Regions from separate parts of the Nonomuraea sp. NPDC050404 genome, predicted to be linked through region 1. Evidence: riboswitches for the same ligand, from Rfam matches in the RefSeq annotation. Region 1 holds a riboswitch; each other region holds the start of a gene.
What was found. Region 1 has a riboswitch for cyclic di-AMP ahead of AB0I81_RS21755 (C40 family peptidase). Riboswitches for the same ligand answer to the same signal wherever they lie in the genome.

Region 1 (5,585 bases):
GCTGCTCGACCAGCTCCTGGCGCTGCCACAGGTGCATCTGATCATCGACGGCTACAACGTCACCAAGACCGGCTACGGCACCCTCACCCTCGCCGACCAGCGCAACCGCCTCATGACTGCGCTCGGCGGCCTGGTGGCGCAGACCAGGGTCGAGGTGACCGTGGTCTTCGACGGCGCGGAGCTGAACGCGCCCGTGCAGGTGGTTGCGCCGCGTGGGGTGCGGGTGTTGTTCAGCGCGCCGGGGGAGATCGCCGACGACCTCATCCGCCAGCTCGTGCACGCCGAGCCGCCCGGCCGGGCCATGGCCGTGGTGTCCTCCGACCGCGAGGTGGCCGAGTCGGTCAGGCGAATGGGTGCCAGACCCGTTCCGTCTGGCATGCTGCTGCGCCGGCTGGGCCGCGCATAAATTATGAAAAAGTGGGTTTAGGGCGCTACCTCACCCTGCACTTCTGTACTATTTCGCCCCAGGTACATCCCCCTTGGAGGCGACACAGTGAGGTTTGGTCGGGTGCCGGTGGCCGCAGGTCTGACGATCGGACTGGTGCTGACCCCGGTAGGAGCGGCCCTGGCTGATCCCCGGCCCACCTTGGCGCAGGCAAAGGCCAAGCTCAAGAAGCTCAACGACAAGGCCGACAAGGTCGTCGACCGCTACAACACGGCGACCGAGAACTACAAGAAGTCCAAGGGCACCTACACCAAGCTGAACGACACCTACAAGCGCAAGCTGGCCACGGTCGCCGAACTGCGCGAGCAGGTGGTCGGGATGGCCGTCGACAGCTACAAGCTCGGCGGCGACGTCACCTCCTTCCCCGGCCTCATGGGCTCCGACAACCCCGGCGCCATGCTGACGGGGTGGGCGGTGGCCGGGCAGCTGTCACGGGAGCGGGCCGAGAAGCTGGCGGCCTTCAACGAGGCCAACCGCGGGCTGAAGGCCGATCGCGACAAGGCGCAGAAGGCCCTGCAGGGGGCCGACAAGGAACGCGACTCCGTGGAGAAGGAGCGCTCGGAGATCCGCAAGCTCATCGCCCAGCAGGAGAAGCTGCTCAGGAGGCTGGGCGCCTACAACCCCGGCAACCCCAACAGCACGGGCGTCAAGTACACGGGTCCCGCCTCGGGGAACGCCGCCGCCGCGCTGCGGTTCGCGTATGCGCAGATGGGCAAGCCTTACGTCTTCGGCGGCACAGGGCCGGGCGGGTACGACTGCTCGGGGCTCACGCAGGCGGCCTGGCGGGCGGCGGGCCTGTCGTTGCCGCGTACGACGTGGCAGCAGTGGGCCTGGGGGGCCAGCCGCAAGGTGGACATGGACTCACTGCAGGCCGGGGACCTGATCTTCAGCGAAGGGCTCGGGCACGTCGGCATTTATGCGGGTAACGGGGAAGTCGTCCACGCGCCGCAGACCGGTGACGTCGTGAAGGTCACCAAGCTCTCCAACTACGGCCGGAACGTGGTCGGCGCGATCCGCCCGTAACCCCTTCTCTCTCACTCCCGGCACTCATTCCCGGCCGGTTTCGGTCGTGGTCGTGCGTGGGATTTGGTCCTGCTGGGCTGATCTCACGCTCCTCTCTTCGAGAGTTTCAGCGGTGCCGGATGTTTCGTGATGGTTGGGTGCGGAACGGTGCGTAGCCGAGGCCGTCAGATCGCGTTCGTCTACGATCCGGCATCGTAGATATGGGGCCTGGCTCGATGTGATCCGTCGTTGGTGCAGGTATTGCCGGGAACGGCGTGTGGCGTAGATATGCCGAAATATCGCACTCAATGCGACGGGTGATGCGTGGTCGGCCGGGAGCGCTCCCAGTGGGGATGCTCACGTTTATCCAGTGACAAATGTGACTTAAGGGACGGATGGGACCTGACAAGCGGCTGCTCCGGCAAGTGTGAGCAGGGTCACATTTCGGTAACAGAACCTGGTGTTCCAGCAGGGGTTTCGATACCGACTCATCCCCCTGACTGATCTTTACAGCCTGACGCACCCTTTGCCGATCCTTGACCTTTCGGCGTAGCTTCTGGCGTCGTCGCGGTGAACAAGCCATGTCGCCGCGAACCGGCATCGGTCCCTCCCGATGTGAGACAGATAAAAATCCGCCGGTCGCACCCGACGATCCCCACGGCAAGACCTTCGATCGGGACGGCGACCTGCCGAATCCGTGCAGCCAGGAGGCACGGAACCGGGGACCCAGCGATCCCACGTTTCCCCAGGGATCAGGGGTGAATCGGCGCGCCAATCGCGCCGTAGGGCGACTTCCAGGCCCGAATCCGTCAGCTAACCCGGTAGGCGTTCGTGGAAGACACAAGGAGAAATCCTGTCTAATCCCCTGCAGAACCCCCGCCTGTCCCGCCTTGCCCTGAGTGGCGTTGCACTCACGATGTCCGTGACGGCCGGAGGTCTCATCCTCCATGCCCCAACGGCTCAGGCGGCGACCACGAGCGATTCGGCCGGTTCGACGACCGCGGCGCAAACCACCGTCAAGACGTCGAAGAAGGTCACGGCCGCCCATCGACGGGCAGCCAAGGTCGCTCGGCAGCAAGCGAAGGCCCTCAGGGCCGTCGCCGCGGCCAAGAACCAGATCGGTGACCCGTATCGGTACGGAGGCACGGGACCTGGTTCGTTTGACTGCTCCGGCCTCGTCCAGTTCGCCTGGAAGAAGGCCGGGGTCAAACTCCCGCGTGTGGCGAGCAGCCAGTTCGCCCGAGTCCGGAACAAGATCGCCTGGCGGAACCTCAAGCCTGGTGACCTGATGTTCTTCAGCGGGCTTGGTCACGTAGGTATGTACGTCGGCAAGGGCAAGATGATCCACTCGCCTCGGACAGGCGAACGGGTACGCATCGACAAGCTGGGCGGATGGCGTAAGTCGTCCTTCGTCGGAGCGGTTCGTCCCGGCATGTGAAGAAGCCCCGTCCGGATTCTCGGAGGATTTCCCGGATCCGGACGGGGCTCTCGCATGTCCCCACCAAACCCGCCAACTCCCCACGCCCGCTCGCCCCTCGCCCCGCCCTGGCAGCCCTTGGCCGTCCCGACTCCGGCGGTCTCGGCAGCCCGGCCCTGGGGGCCGGCGGGCGGATACTGAGCTCGTGGTGGCCGGGTAACTTGGGCTCGCGTGACGGCGGGTCACCGGTGAAGGGTTCAGCGGCCGTTTCCTGGAGGGCCATCAGCCGAAGTGCGGCGGGTGGGAAACCACGGCAACGCGTAATGGATGGATGAGGTGTCGGGTGAGGCGGCGAGCGGTGGTGGGGGCTCTGCTGCTGTTCGTCCCCGCCGGCGGCGGGGCGCTCTCCGGCTCGCCGATTCTTCCCCCGCAAGCGCGTGACCTGTGGCCAGGTCGCGCGGTCGTCAGCCGGGGCAGGCGCTCCACCGTCGTCGGGCATGACACCGCCCCGCCCGGCCTGCTCGATGAACTGGCTCGCCGGGCCGACGGCGCGGGGCGGAGGGTCTCGGGCGTGCTCGGCCGCCCGCTACGACCGCTCGTCGTCGTGCCGGAGTCCAAGCGCGAGGCCGCCAGGCTGGCGGGAGTGGCCGGGGTGGACGGGCTGGCGGCCGTGGCCGACGAAGGCCGGGTGATCGTCGTGCCCGAGTACTTCGCCGCGCTCAACCCCACCGGCCGGGACGTGGTCCTGACCCACGAGCTCACCCATGTCGCCGCCGGTACCGATCGCCTCCCGGTCTGGCTGTATGAGGGGTTCGCCGACTACGTGGGCTACCGCGACTCCGGGCTGCCCGTGAAGACGGCCGCCGCCGAACTGGCCGCCGAGGTGCGGGCCGGGCGGCTGCCGAGTGCTTTGCCCGGACCTGAGGCTTTCGCGGCGGATGGGCGTGACCCGGACCGGCTGGCGCGGGCGTACCAGGCCGCCTGGCTGGCGTGTCGCTTCCTGGCTGACCGGTTCAGTGAGGGGACCCTGGTGTGGCTCTACCGTGAGGCCCAGGCGGCCGGCGTCGATCGGGCGCTCGCCTCGCTGGGGCTCTCCGTCGCCACACTGACGGCGCGGTGGCGCGCGTACGTACGAGACCAGCTCGTATGAAGGGGAGGCACATGAGCGACACCGACGACCGCAGAGACACCGGCGACGCGGCGCGCAAAGCCGGCACACGAGACGACGAGCCAAGCGAGGACGGCCTACGGGAGGACGACAGCCCACGGGAAGACGGGCTACGCGAGGACGGGCTCCACGAGGACGGGCTAGCCGAGGGCGGCGCGGAGGGCGGTGCGATGGCCGCCGTGGGCGCGGGCCACGCGGGCGGCAGTACCACCGAGGGAGCGGGCCACGCGGGCGGGACCGCCGTCGGGGGAGCGGGCGCTGGCAGTGGTGCGACCGTTGAGGAGAGGGCGGGCTCCGGCGGTGTGATCGCCGGGGGAGCGGGCACCGGCGTCGGTGAGACCGCTGTGGGAGTCGGTGGACGGGTCGCAGCGGACGCCGTTCCGCCGCGCGGGCGCGGGCTCTTCAGGAAGGCGGCGGGGTCGGAGGGCGCCGCACCGGGTGAGTCGGCGGGGTCGGAGGGCGCCGGACCGGGTGAGTCGGCGGGGTCGGAGGGCGCCGGACCGGGTGAGTCGGCGGGGTCGGAGGGCGCCGGACCGGGTGAGTCGGCGGGTGGTGCGGGGCGGGGCGGGCAGGGGCATCGTGGGAGGATGTCCGTGACAGGGAACGATCCAGAGGCGCCCGCCGGCGGGTCGATGCGGCCCGCGGCCATCGCGCTGGTGCTGCTCGGCCTCGTGATCGTGGCCGTGGCCGCCTTCACCACGCCCTGGCGGGCGCTGACCGCCGCCCCGCCCGACCCGGCACGCGACTTCACCGCCGCCCAGATCGCCAAGGCGCAGGCGTTCGACGCGGCCACCACCCTGCCGAGCTACCTCTCGCTCGCGCTCACGATCATCTTCGCCGGCCTCCTGGTCGCCACCCCGATCGCCCCGAGGGTCCTGGGCCGCCTGAAAGGGCCCTGGTGGCTGCGGGTGATTCTGGGCGTCGCGGTGGTGTCCGCGGCCGTGGAGCTGATCAGGTGGCCGCTCGGGATGTGGTTCGAGACGATCCTGCGCGACTACGGCCTGTCCATCCAGGACTGGGGAGGCTGGGCCGGGGACCGGCTGAAGAACCTGGGCGTGGAGGTGTTCCTGATCTGCGTCATGCTGCTGGCCCTGGTCGCGCTGGCCCGCAGGTTCAGGCGCTGGTGGATCCCGGCCGCGGTGGGCGCGTTCGTGCTGACGGTGGTGACGTCGTTCGTGTATCCGGTGGTGTTCGAGCCGCTGTTCAACGACTTCACCTCCATGGAGCAGGGCGAGCTGCGTACGAACCTGCTGGACATGGCGCGGCGTGACGGCGTGCCGGTCGAGGACGTGCTGGTGGCCGACGCCTCGCGCAGGACGACGGCGCTGAACGCGTACGTGTCCGGCTTCGGCGCCACGCGCCGCATCGTCGTCTACGACACACTGCTGCGGGCCCCGCAGCGGGAGGTCGAGCTGGTCGTGGCGCACGAGCTGGGCCACGCCAAGTACGACGACGTGCTGTATGGCACGCTCATCGGCGGCCTGGGCGCGGGTTTCGGCGCGATCGCGTTGTTCCTGGTCTTCAACTCGGTACGCCGCCGCACCGGCCTCACC
Region 2 (5,585 bases), on a different contig from region 1:
AGATGTAGCCGCCCACCGTCACGAGCGCGCGCTTGAGCGACACGTCGGTCGCCAGGCCGTCGGGCTGCACGTGGCCGCCCACCTGGACGACCTTGATGCCCATCACCATCTTGCCGACCGTCTGGCCCTTCATCTTGACCAGCAGGAAGTCGTAGGCGATGTAGACGATGGTCACGACGATCGAGACGACCAGGTAGTACAGGAGCCCGAAGGTCAGACCGGTGGTCAGCCCCGTGATCGAGCTGTAGGACGGGTACAGCGGCGTGAGGGCGAGCTGCACCACGAACATCACGATGCCGAAGATGACACCGTCGATGATCCTGGCCACCAGGCGCTGCCACCACTCCGCCAGCGGCGCCGGCGCCCCGGGCGGCTGCACGCCGACCGGCTTGCCGTAGGGCTGACCGTAGCCGGGCTGCTGGCCGTAGCCGCCCTGCCCGTACTGCTGCGGCTGCTGGCCGTAGCCCTGCTGACCGTACTGCTGCTGGTCATAGCCGGGCTGCTGCTGACCGTAACCGGGCTGGGCGTAGCCGGGCTGGGACTGCTGCTGCTGCCCATAGCCCTGCTGCTGCTGGCCGTAGTCGGGCTGGGACTGCTGCTGCTGTCCATAACCCTGCTGCTGGCCGTAGCCCTGCTGCTGGCCGTACTGGTCCTGCTGGCCATAACCGGGCTGCGACTGCTGTTGCTGACCGTAGCCCTGCTGGCCGTACTGGTCCTGCTGGCCGTAGCCGGGCTGCGACTGGGGCTGCTGCCCGTACTGGGGCTGCTGGCCGGACTGCGGCTGCTGGCCGTAGCCCTGCTGGCCATAGTCCGGCTGCGACTGCTGCTGCTGGCCGTAACCCTGCTGCTGCTGTTGACCGTAGCCCTGCTGACCGTACTGGTCCTGCTGGCCATAGCCCTGTTGCTGCTGGCCGTAGCCCTGCTGCTGGCCGTACTGGTCCTGCTGGCCGTATTGGTCCTGCTGGCCGTAGCCGGGCTGGGACTGCTGCTGCTGCCCATAACCCTGCTGGCCATAGCCGGGCTGGCTTTGCTGCTGGCCCTGCTGCTGGCCGTACTGAGGCTGCTGGCCGTAGCCCTGCTGACCGTAGTCGGGCTGGCCCTGCTGCTGTCCGTACTGGGGCTGCTGGCCGTATTGGGGTTGTTGCTGGCCATAGCCCTGCTGCTGTCCGTACTGGGGCTGTTGCCCGTAGGCATCGTCCGCCCGGTAGCCGACCACAGTGACGTCGGGGTCGGGCTCGCCGGGGTGGCGGCCCGCGTTCTGCTGTCCGTAGGTGCCAGGCGCAGAATTCTCGCCGGATTCGTCCTGTGGATACGGCGGCTGTCCGGTGCTCACCGTGTCACCTCGCTTCGAGTGCGCATGTGGCACGTGTCAGGACACATGCCTGTGCTGCCCAACGTATCGACATAGGTATCAACAATCACCTTTCCATCGGGTCGAGGTCCGCGTCACCCGATGGCAGATGGAGCAGCATGCGGGTGTTGCCGAGGGTGTTCGGTTTGACGTGTTCCAGGTCAAGGAACTCCGCCACGCCCTCGTCGTACGAGGCCAGCAGTTCGGCGTACACCTCGGGTGACACCGGTGTGCCCTGAATCGGGCTAAAGCCATGCCTCGCGAAGAAGTCGACCTCAAAAGTCAGACAGAATACACGTCGCAGACCCAGATCCTTCGCGTGCTGTATCAGCGCTGAGACGATCCGATGGCCGACACCCATGCCACGGCACCCGGGATCCACGGCCACGGTGCGGACCTCTGCGAGGTCCTCCCAGAGCACGTGGAGCGCGCCACAGCCGACGACCTGCCCGCCCCGTTCGGCCACCCAGAACTCCTGTACGTCCTCGTACAGCGTCACAGTGGCCTTCTTGAGGAGCCGCGGCCCCGCGCCCGCGTCGATGTCCATCAGCCGCTTGACGGCCCGCACATCGAGCGTGCGGGCACGCCGGACCACCACCGCGGTCTCGGGCGCTGTCAGTTGTTCGGCCACCTGCTCCATGGCACTCCAGAGTACAGATGTCATTACGGCTCGGCCCTAACTCCCACGTCTCGGCCCATCCTGTTACATCTCGTGGCCATTTGGGCACACACGCCGAGTGCCCGGTGGAAGCGGGGACAAAGAGGACACACGCACCGTTCTGCCCGCCGTGGCACGAGATCACCTTGTGACCCTTCGGTTGTGAAACCTCTACAGACTCGGCAGTTCCGGTTGAGCACGAACCCGGAGTGCATTAGTGTCCAGCGACGATGTTCCCCGCGTGTCGCGCGCGGGGAACACGCCCAATTCTCGCAAGAGGAGCCGGGGAACCGCAGGTGACGACCTCCCGCCGCCACCAATGGGGTGAATCCGAATCCGTTCGGTAGGGCTGCTCCGGCCCGAACCCGTCAGCTAACCCGGTCGGCGTCTATGAGAGGAGCTTGGTTGGTGAAGCGCACGCACAACCGTGGGGGAAAGTCGGCGGGCGAGCACGCCCGCTCCGGCGAACGGGCCCGGCGGCCATACCGTCTGGGTGTAATAAGTGTCACAGTCGCCGCGCTCCTGATCGCCTCCCCTTTCGGTTCCGCGTCCGCCGACCCGAAGCCCTCGTTGCAGAATCTCGCCAAGCAGGTCGAGAAGATGCACACCGAGATCGAGACGCTGTCCGAGCAGTACAACGGCCAGCGCGAGAAGCTCAAGACCGCCAAGAAGTCCTCCGACGCCGCGCAGAAGGTGCTGGCGACCAGTGAGGCCGATCTCGAGGCCAAGCGCTCCAAGGCCGCGCTGCTGGCCCAGAACGCCTATATGACGGGCGGCCTGGGCAGGATGCTGGCGTTCACGGTCGGCCAGGACCCCGAATCCTTCCTCGACCGGGCGGCCACCACGTACGTACTCGAACAGGAGCAGGGCGAGGAGGTCAACCAGGTCGCCAAGGCCAGGGAGGCCGCCGAGCGCGCCAGGGCCGGCGCCAAGGAGCGCATCGAAGAGGTCCAGGAGCTCGTGGACGAGCTCGGCACCAAGCGGGACAAGATCACCAAGCTGGTCACCAAGGTCGAGAGCAACCTGTTCAAGCGGGCGCTGGGTGAGGCCGGCCGGCCCGGCACCCGGGCCACGCGAGTCAACCTGCCGATCGCCGGCGACGGCAAGGCCGCCCAGGCCGCGCGGTGGGCGCTCACGCAGCAGCTCAAGCCGTACGTCTGGGGCGCCGAGGGCCCGAGCGGCTACGACTGCTCCGGCCTGGTCATGGCGGCCTACCAGCGGGTGGGCATCTCACTGCCGCACTACACCGGCAGCCAGTGGACCGCGGGCAGGCACATCGACCGCTCCGAGATGCGCCCCGGTGACCTGGTCTTCTTCTACAACGACCTGCATCACGTGGGCATCTACCTCGGGGGCGGCATGATGGTGCACGCCCCGCAGACCGGTGACGTCGTACGGATCGCCGCCATCGGCAACCGGCCCTTCGTGGGAGCGGTGCGCATCGCCGACTGAGGCGACCCAGCACGACCAAGCACCGCTCATCAGGACCCGGGCACGTTCCACGCCCGCCGCTGCTAGATCAACTGGCGGCGGGCCGCCCACGCCACGGCCTCGATGGCCGTGGCCACACCGATGCGATCGCAGATGCCCCGCAATCTACGGCGTACCGTTCTTCCGCTGATATCCAGCCGTCTGCCTACCCGGTCGACCGTGACTCCCTTTGCCAGCTCCGCCAGCAACGCAAGATCCGCATGGCTCAACTCAACACCTTCAGTGAGCACATCCATCGGGAGCCCTCCCCCCCAACAGTGAACTTGGGCCTCTCAACCGGGCCAAAGTCGCTCCTCGCAGACGGTAAACGCATCGTGGAAAGGTCGTCAAGCGTGACAATCGACGTACTTGACGAGCGCTATTGACATGATCCGATATATATGGCGTACTCGCGATATGTCGGACCTGATCACCGCGCGATGAACGATCACATCGCCTCCTCCAGCACGCCGGATCCGGCGGCGATGAGCGCGGCCGACGTACTGGGTTTTGATCCATTCGATCGTGAATTTCTGCGTGATCCTTATGCCCGCTACCGCGAGATGAGCTCACGCGGCGCGCTGTTCCGCACACCCGGCGGACTGTTCGTCGCCACCACGCACGAACTCTGTACGGCGCTGCTCCGCGACCCCCGCTTCGGCCGCGGCACCACCCTGCCGAACGGCGAAGACCCAGGTCAGCCCGTCGCCTCGTTCCTGTTCCTGGACCCGCCCGACCACACCAGGCTGCGCGCCCTGGTGAGCAGGGCCTTCACCCCGCGCATGGTGGAACGCCTGCGCCCGCGCGTACGGGCCATCACCACCGAGCTGATCGCCGGGCTGGAGGAGGAGACCGACCTGGTGTCCGGTTTGGCCTACCCACTTCCGGTCATGGTGATCAGCGAGATGCTCGGGGTGCCTCCAGAGGACCACGTACGCTTCCGCGACTGGAGCGAGAAGCTTGCTCGCGGCCTTGACCCGATGCTTACAGCGGACCTCCAATCGGAAACCGGCCGGGCCAGAACGGAGTTTCGCGACTACTTCCGCGAACTGGCCGCGCTCAGGCGGGCGCGGCCGGGAGACGACCTCCTGAGCGCTCTGACCCGCGTCCCGGAGCTGACCGAGTCGGAACTGCTGGCCACCTGCGTGCTGCTGCTCGTGGCCGGCCACGAGACGACCGTCAACCTCATCGCCAACGGGGTGCTCCAGCTCGCCCGGCGCGGCCTGCTGCGGCACGCCGCGGAGCGGCCCAAGGAGGTGGTCGAGGAGGTGCTCAGGTACGACCCGCCGGTCCAGCTCACCTCCAGGCTCGCGCTGGAGGACGCCACACTCGGCGGCGTGCCGGTGCCCAAGGGCACGCTCGTGATGGCGGTGATAGGCGCGGCCAATCGCGACCCGGCCGTCTTCCCCGACCCCGACCGCTTCGACGTGACCCGGGAGCCGGGCCGGCACCTCGCCTTCGGGCTCGGGATCCACTTCTGCCTGGGGGCGACGCTGAGCAGGATGGAGGGCGAGATCGCGCTGTCGGCTCTGGCCGGGGCGGCGCCGGGGCTGGAACTCGCCGATGCGGCACCGCCGTACAAGGAGAATGTGGTGTTGCGCGGGCCGGCCGCCCTGCCGGTACGGCTGGGCGGCCGCAAACCCGTCAGTGAGTGGGCTTGACCAGCGGGAACAGGATGGTCTCGCGAATGTTCCTGCCGGTGAACGCCATGATCATCCGGTCGATGCCGGCACCCATGCCGCCCGTGGGCGGCATCGCGTACTCAAGGGACTGCAGGAAGTCCTCATCGAGCTGCATGGCCTCCACGTCACCCCCGGCGGCCAGCAGGGACTGCTCGACCAGGCGGCGGCGCTGCTCGATCGGGTCGATGAGCTCGGAGAAGGCGGTACCCAGCTCGGTGCCGAAGCCGATCAGATCCCACTTCTCGGTCAGCAGCGGGTCGTCGCGGTGGTTGCGGGCCAGCGGCGAGGTCTCCAGCGGATAGTCCATGACGAACGTGGGCTGGATCAGCGTGTGCTCCACCAACTCCTCGAACAGCTCCTGCACGAGCTTGCCCGCGCCCCACTTCGGATCCCAGTGGATCTCGCGGCGGTCGGCCAGCTTGCG
Region 3 (5,585 bases), on a different contig from region 1:
TTGCTCAGGCGCAGCCGCAGCGCGGCGGCCAGCCCCAGCGCGGCGCGCGGCCCCGTCGGCTTGACGCGGGCGCGCAGCAGCGGCCGGTACGGGCCGGCGGCGAGCAGTTCGAGCAGGTGCAGCGTGGCCAGGCCGTCGTCCACGATGACGATGCGGCCGGTCCTGGAGGTGAGCCAGCGCAGCTGCACCTTGCCGGAGAAGGCGTCCCCGACCGCCTGCACACGCCTGGGCATGCGCTCGCGCGGCTCGGCCAGCTCCACGCCCTCGGGCATCCCCAGCGAGCGCAGCTCGCGCCGGGTGGCCTTCAAGGGCCGAAGGCCCGCACGCGGCACGACGACCGTCTCGGGGCCGAGGAGCCCGGCGTGGTGGGCCTCGACGGCGCACAGCATCTGGAGCGGGGACTCCACCCAGGCCGACGCCTGTTCGACCACTCCTTGCCCTCCCAGCGGGGTGATGGCCCGTTCACGACCGCTTCAAGCTAGCCCCACCGCCTTAAGGGGTCAGAAACGCTGCGTGAACAATGGAGGGTATGAATTCGCTTCTGCTCAACACCGACGGCGTGCAGATCCCGCAACTCGGGTACGGCGTCTGGCTGATTCCGGCCGACGAGGCCGAGCAGGCGGTCTCCGCCGCGATCAAGAAAGGCTACCGGCACATCGACACCGCCGCCGGATACCACAACGAGGAGGGCGTGGGGCGGGCCGTGCGCGAATGCGGGCTGCCGCGCGAGAAGGTGTTCGTGACCACGAAGCTGGGCAACGCCGACCACGAGCGCGCCGAGGCGGCCTTCGAGGAGAGCCTGTCCCGGCTGGGCCTGGACTACGTGGATCTCTACCTGATCCACTGGCCGGTGCCGGCGCGGGGCACGTACGTGCGGGCCTGGCGGGAGCTGGAGAAGATCTACCGGAGCGGGCGGGCCAAGGCCATCGGCGTCTCCAACTTCACCGTCCAGACGCTCACCAGGCTCATGGACGAGACCGACATCACGCCGGCCATCAACCAGATCGAGCTGCACCCGTACCTGCAGCAGCGGGAGTTGCGGGCCTTCCACGAGGCCAACGGCATCCTCACCGAGGCGTGGGGCCCGATCGGGCAGGGCAAGGGGCTGCTGTCGGACCCGGCGCTGACGGTGCTGGCGGGCAAGTACGGCAAAACGCCGGCGCAGATCGTGCTCCGCTGGCACCTGCAACTCGGCAACGTGGTGATTCCCAAGTCCGTGACGCCGGCCAGGATCGCGGAGAACATCGACGTCTTCGGCTTCATCCTCGACGGTGAGGACATGGCGGCCATCGGCGCTTTGAACAAGGGACAGCGGCTGGGCCCGGATCCGGAGACGTTCGCCTAGTGACTTTTGTGGCGGAAGTTATTCATGTGGCGAGTGGCGGGTAATCCCTTTACATACCCACATGACCGGAATTTTACGTTACCGGATACGATCTGCCGCGTGCGAGATTTCACATGGGGAATAGCGGCGACCGGCGGCATTGCCCGCGTCGTGGGCGCCGCGATCGTGGCGGAGCCGGGAATGCGGGTGGCCGCCGTCGGTTCGAGGAACCTGGTCAGGGCGCAGGCCCTGGCGGCGGAACTGGGGGCGGCGTCGGCGTACGGGTCCTATGAGCAGTTGTGCGCCGACCCGGCGGTGGACGCCGTCTACGTGGCCACACCGCACGCCCAGCACCTGCCGGTGGCCGCGGCGGCCATCGCCGCGGGCAAGGCTGTGTTGTGCGAGAAACCGCTGGCCGCGACCCTGGACGACGCGGAGAAGATGGTACGCATGGCGCGCGAGGCGGGCGTGTTCCTGATGGAAGCGATGTGGATGAGGTTCAACCCGCTCATCCGGCTCCTCGCGGCCGATCCGCGCTTCGGGGAGATCCGCTCCGTGCAGGCCAGTTTCGGGTTCGCCGCGGCCTATGACCCGGCGCACCGGCTGTGGGCGCCGGAGCTGGGCGGGGGCGCGCTGCTGGACCTGGGGATCTACCCGTTCGGGCTGGCCCAGCTCCTCCTGGGCATGCCCTCTGACCTGCGCGTCACCGGCTCGCTGGCGCCCACGGGGGTCGATGCGGAGGCGGCCGGGGTGTTGCTCTATCCCGGCGGCAGACACGCTCTCGTGGCGACCTCATTGCTCGGGAATTACCCCAACCAGGCCAGTGTTGTGGGCAGGCAGATGCGGGCGGACATCCCGGCGCCCTTCTGGGCCCCGCAGCGAATCATCCTCACCGGTCCATCCATGGACCCGGAAGAGCATGTGCTCGATCCGGCGGACAACGGATACGCCGGAGAGCTTCGCGAAGTCCGCGCCGCCACGGCCGAGGGCAGGACCGAATCCTCGATCATGCCTCTTGACGAATCCCTTGCCATGATGGGGCTTCTGGCCGACGCTCGCGGGCAAATCGCTTAGCCGGGCCTTTATGGATTTGTAATCCTCTTGCCTCATGTATTACCTTATGAGGCGTCTTGAGACATACGTCCGGTTTGTCCCGGCTATGTCTGACCATCGCACGAAAGATCGCAGGATAGTCCTGTGACCGCTGAATCCGCCTTCGGGCGGAACCGGGGACCCATGTCCTTTGGGGTGAATCGGCATTCCGATGCCGTAGGGCAGCTTCCACGCCCGAACCCGTCAGCTAACCCGGTAAGCGGCATGGAAGCAAGGAGTAACCCCCTCGATGGCCAAGCATCGCATCACCGCTGCCAAGAAGAGCATCGCCCGCGCCGCGCTCGGCGCGACCGTCCTCGCCTCGGGCCTCGGCGTCAGCGCCGGCGCGGCCCAGGCCGACACCGCCACCGGCGTCGCCGCGGCCACCGCCGCCCGGCACCCGGTCACGGCCGTCGCCGCCCACAAGGCCGGCACCGACGACCGTACCGAAACCAAGATCAGCGCCACCGCCGAGCAGGTCCTGGCCCTGGCCAAGTCCCAGGTCGGCACCTCGGAGAACGCCAGCGGCGGCGGCACCAAGTACCAGGACTGGTACGCCGCCTCGCAGCGCGCCGGCGAGACCGTCGCCCGTGACGGCGGCAACCGCAACGCCTACCTGAACGCCGCCTGGTGCTCGATGTTCGTCTCCTGGGTCGGCGAGCAGACCGGCGCCCGCCCGCAGGTCGGCTGGGACGCCTACACCGTCTCGCACGCCAAGTGGTTCGCCGCCAACGACCGCTGGGGCACCGAGGCCAGGCCCGGCGCCGTGGTCTTCTTCTCCTGGGGCGGCGGCAAGAGCCTGAGCGACATCCAGCACGTCGGGTTCGTCGTGAAGGACAACAAGAACGGCACCATCTCCACGGTCGAGGGCAACACCGGCAACGGCAAGGTCGAGGAGCGGATCCGTCCGAAGTCGCAGGTCGTCGGCTACGGCTACCCCGAGTACGCGGCCTGATGGGCCCTGCTTGAGAGGCTCCCTGCCTTCCGTGTGACCACGAGCGCGCGTCCCCTTCCGGGGGCGCGCGCTCGCCGCGTTCCAAGCGCGCGTCCCCTCAAGGGCGCGCGCTTGCCGCGTTCCGGGCGCGCTTTACCGTGTTCCGCGGCGGGACCACGTGCTCGCCGCGTTTCACCCAGGAGGTCAGCCCACGGCCGAGACCTGGCCGCGGAAGGTGCGGCGGTAGGCCGCCGGGGTGGTGCCCAGGGCGCGGTGGAAGTGTTGCCGCAGCCCGTCGGCGGTGCCCAGGCCCGAGCGCTCGGCCACCGCGTCGATCGTCAGGTCGGTGGTCTCCAGGAGTTCGCGGGCCCTGGCCAGCCGCTGCTGGTTGAGCCAGCGCAGCGGGGTGGCGCCGATCTCGCGCGCGAAGTGCCGGCCGAAGGTGCGCAGGCTCATCCCCGCCCGCTGGGCGAGCTGGTCCATGGTGAGCGGCTCGTGCAGCCGGGCCAGCGCCCAGTCCAGCACCGGGGCGAGGCTCTGCGGGGCGGGCACCGGCCGTACCGGGGCGAACTGGGTCTGGTCCCCCTCCCGGTGCGGGGCGACGACCATGCGGCGGCCCACCGCGGCGGCGGCCGCCGTGCCGTAGTCCGTACGCACGATGTGCAGGCACAGGTCGATGGCGGCGGCCGTGCCCGCGCTGGTCAGGATGTCGCCGTCGTCGATGTAGAGGGCCTGGGCGTTGACCCGGACGCGGGGGTGGCGGCGGGCCAGCTCATCGGCGTACTTCCAGTGTGTGGCCGCCTCGCGGCCGTCCAGCAGCCCCGTCGCGGCCAGGACGAAGGCGCCTGAGCAGAGGGAGGCGATGCGGGTGCCGCGGGCGTGCGCGGCGCGCAGCGCGTCCACCAGTTCGGCCGACGGCTCGTAGCCGACGTCCATCATGCAGGCCGGCACCACGATCAGATCCGCCTCCTCCAGGGCCTCCAGACCGTGCTCCGCCTGCATGCGCAGGCCGCCGGGGCCGCGCAGCGGGGCGCCCGGCGGCTCGGTGGCGCACAGGACGAGCTCGTAGCCCTCGCCGTCGAAGACCGTGCACGGCACGGCCAGCTCGAACAGGGCCGAGGGGTTGAGTACGGTGACGGCCACGCGGAGCGGTTCAGTGCCCATGGCGTAAATCTAGCGCATCCTGACGTTTCTGCCACTCGTTCTTCGTCGCCGCAGGTCGGAGTATGGGTTACATGCATCGACCACTGATTCTGGGCGGCGCCGCCGCCATCGCCGTGACCTTCGGCCTGGCCCGTTACGGCTATGGGCTCTTCCAGCCGCGCCTGGCCCGCGAGTTCGACCTGTCCATGTCCGTGGTGGGGCTGATCGGCAGCGCGACCTACGTCGGCTATCTCCTCGCCCTGCTGCTCGCCGGCATCCTGGTGGCCCGCTTCGGCCCGCGTCCCGTGGTGGTCGCGGGCGGCGTCTCCGCCACCGCCGGGATGACCCTGGTGGCCTTCGCGCAGGGCCCGGCGATGCTGACGGCCGGGCTCGTCCTGGCCGGCACCAGCTCCGGCTGGGCGTGGACGCCCTACTCCGACGTGGTGGACCGGGCGGTTCCCGCCGGGCTGCGGGCGCGTGCCATGGGGGTGCTCTCCTCGGGTACGGCGTTCGGCGTGGTGGTGGCCGGGCCGCTCGCGCTGCTCGCCTACGGCACGGGTTGGCGGCTCGTCTGGCTGCTGTTCGCCGCGATGGCGCTGGCCATGACGCTGTTCAACGCCCGGGTGCTGCCCACCGGCACGCACCGCCCGGCGCAAGGCGGCCCGCGGGTGGGGCTGCGGTGGTTCGCGCGCCGGGCGGCGGTGCCGCTGTACGCGACGGCCGTGGCCTACGGCCTGGTCGGGTCGGTCTACTGGCAGTACGCGGTGACGGCCGTCGAGGACGGCATGGGCGACGGCCGGGCGACCGCGCCGCTGTTCTGGACGCTGATGGGGCTCGCGGGCATCGCGGGCGTGCTCGTCGGGCACGCCATCGACCGGCACGGGCTGCGGCGGGTGCACGCCGGGATGTTCGCCGGGCTGAGCGTGGCCGTGGCGCTGCTCGGGCTGGCGCCGGGGTCGTTGCCCGCGGTGATCGTGTCGGCGGTGTTGTACGGCCCGCTGTTCATGGCCGGCTCCGGGCTGCTGTCGTTCTGGAGCTACCGGCTGTTCCCCGACCGGCCCTCCACCGGGTTCAGCGCCACGGTGGCGTTCC

Region 2: linked by a shared signal. The riboswitch ahead of AB0I81_RS40620 (NlpC/P60 family protein) and the one ahead of AB0I81_RS21755 (C40 family peptidase) in region 1 are both predicted to bind cyclic di-AMP.
Region 3: linked by a shared signal. The riboswitch ahead of AB0I81_RS05075 (CHAP domain-containing protein) and the one ahead of AB0I81_RS21755 (C40 family peptidase) in region 1 are both predicted to bind cyclic di-AMP.

The regions. Positions count from the first base shown of each region.
Region 1 is NZ_JBFAKB010000007.1:341,560-347,144, forward strand. It holds gene AB0I81_RS21745 (NYN domain-containing protein) at 1-406, shown strand, start outside; gene AB0I81_RS21750 (C40 family peptidase) at 494-1,468, shown strand; cyclic di-AMP (ydaO/yuaA leader) riboswitch at 2,125-2,290, shown strand; gene AB0I81_RS21755 (C40 family peptidase) at 2,364-2,885, shown strand; gene AB0I81_RS21760 (hypothetical protein) at 3,208-4,014, shown strand; gene AB0I81_RS21765 (M48 family metalloprotease) at 4,026-5,585, shown strand, end outside.
Region 2 is NZ_JBFAKB010000018.1:150,962-156,546, reverse strand. It holds gene AB0I81_RS40630 (RDD family protein) at 1-1,333, opposite strand, end outside; gene AB0I81_RS40625 (amino-acid N-acetyltransferase) at 1,419-1,991, opposite strand; cyclic di-AMP (ydaO/yuaA leader) riboswitch at 2,260-2,411, shown strand; gene AB0I81_RS40620 (NlpC/P60 family protein) at 2,418-3,461, shown strand; gene AB0I81_RS40615 (LuxR C-terminal-related transcriptional regulator) at 3,524-3,736, opposite strand; gene AB0I81_RS40610 (cytochrome P450) at 3,920-5,140, shown strand; gene lysX (bifunctional lysylphosphatidylglycerol synthetase/lysine--tRNA ligase LysX) at 5,124-5,585, opposite strand, start outside.
Region 3 is NZ_JBFAKB010000001.1:1,156,239-1,161,823, forward strand. It holds gene AB0I81_RS05060 (hypothetical protein) at 1-431, opposite strand, end outside; gene AB0I81_RS05065 (aldo/keto reductase) at 530-1,345, shown strand; gene AB0I81_RS05070 (Gfo/Idh/MocA family oxidoreductase) at 1,445-2,398, shown strand; cyclic di-AMP (ydaO/yuaA leader) riboswitch at 2,517-2,654, shown strand; gene AB0I81_RS05075 (CHAP domain-containing protein) at 2,667-3,371, shown strand; gene AB0I81_RS05080 (helix-turn-helix domain-containing protein) at 3,555-4,514, opposite strand; gene AB0I81_RS05085 (MFS transporter) at 4,586-5,585, shown strand, end outside.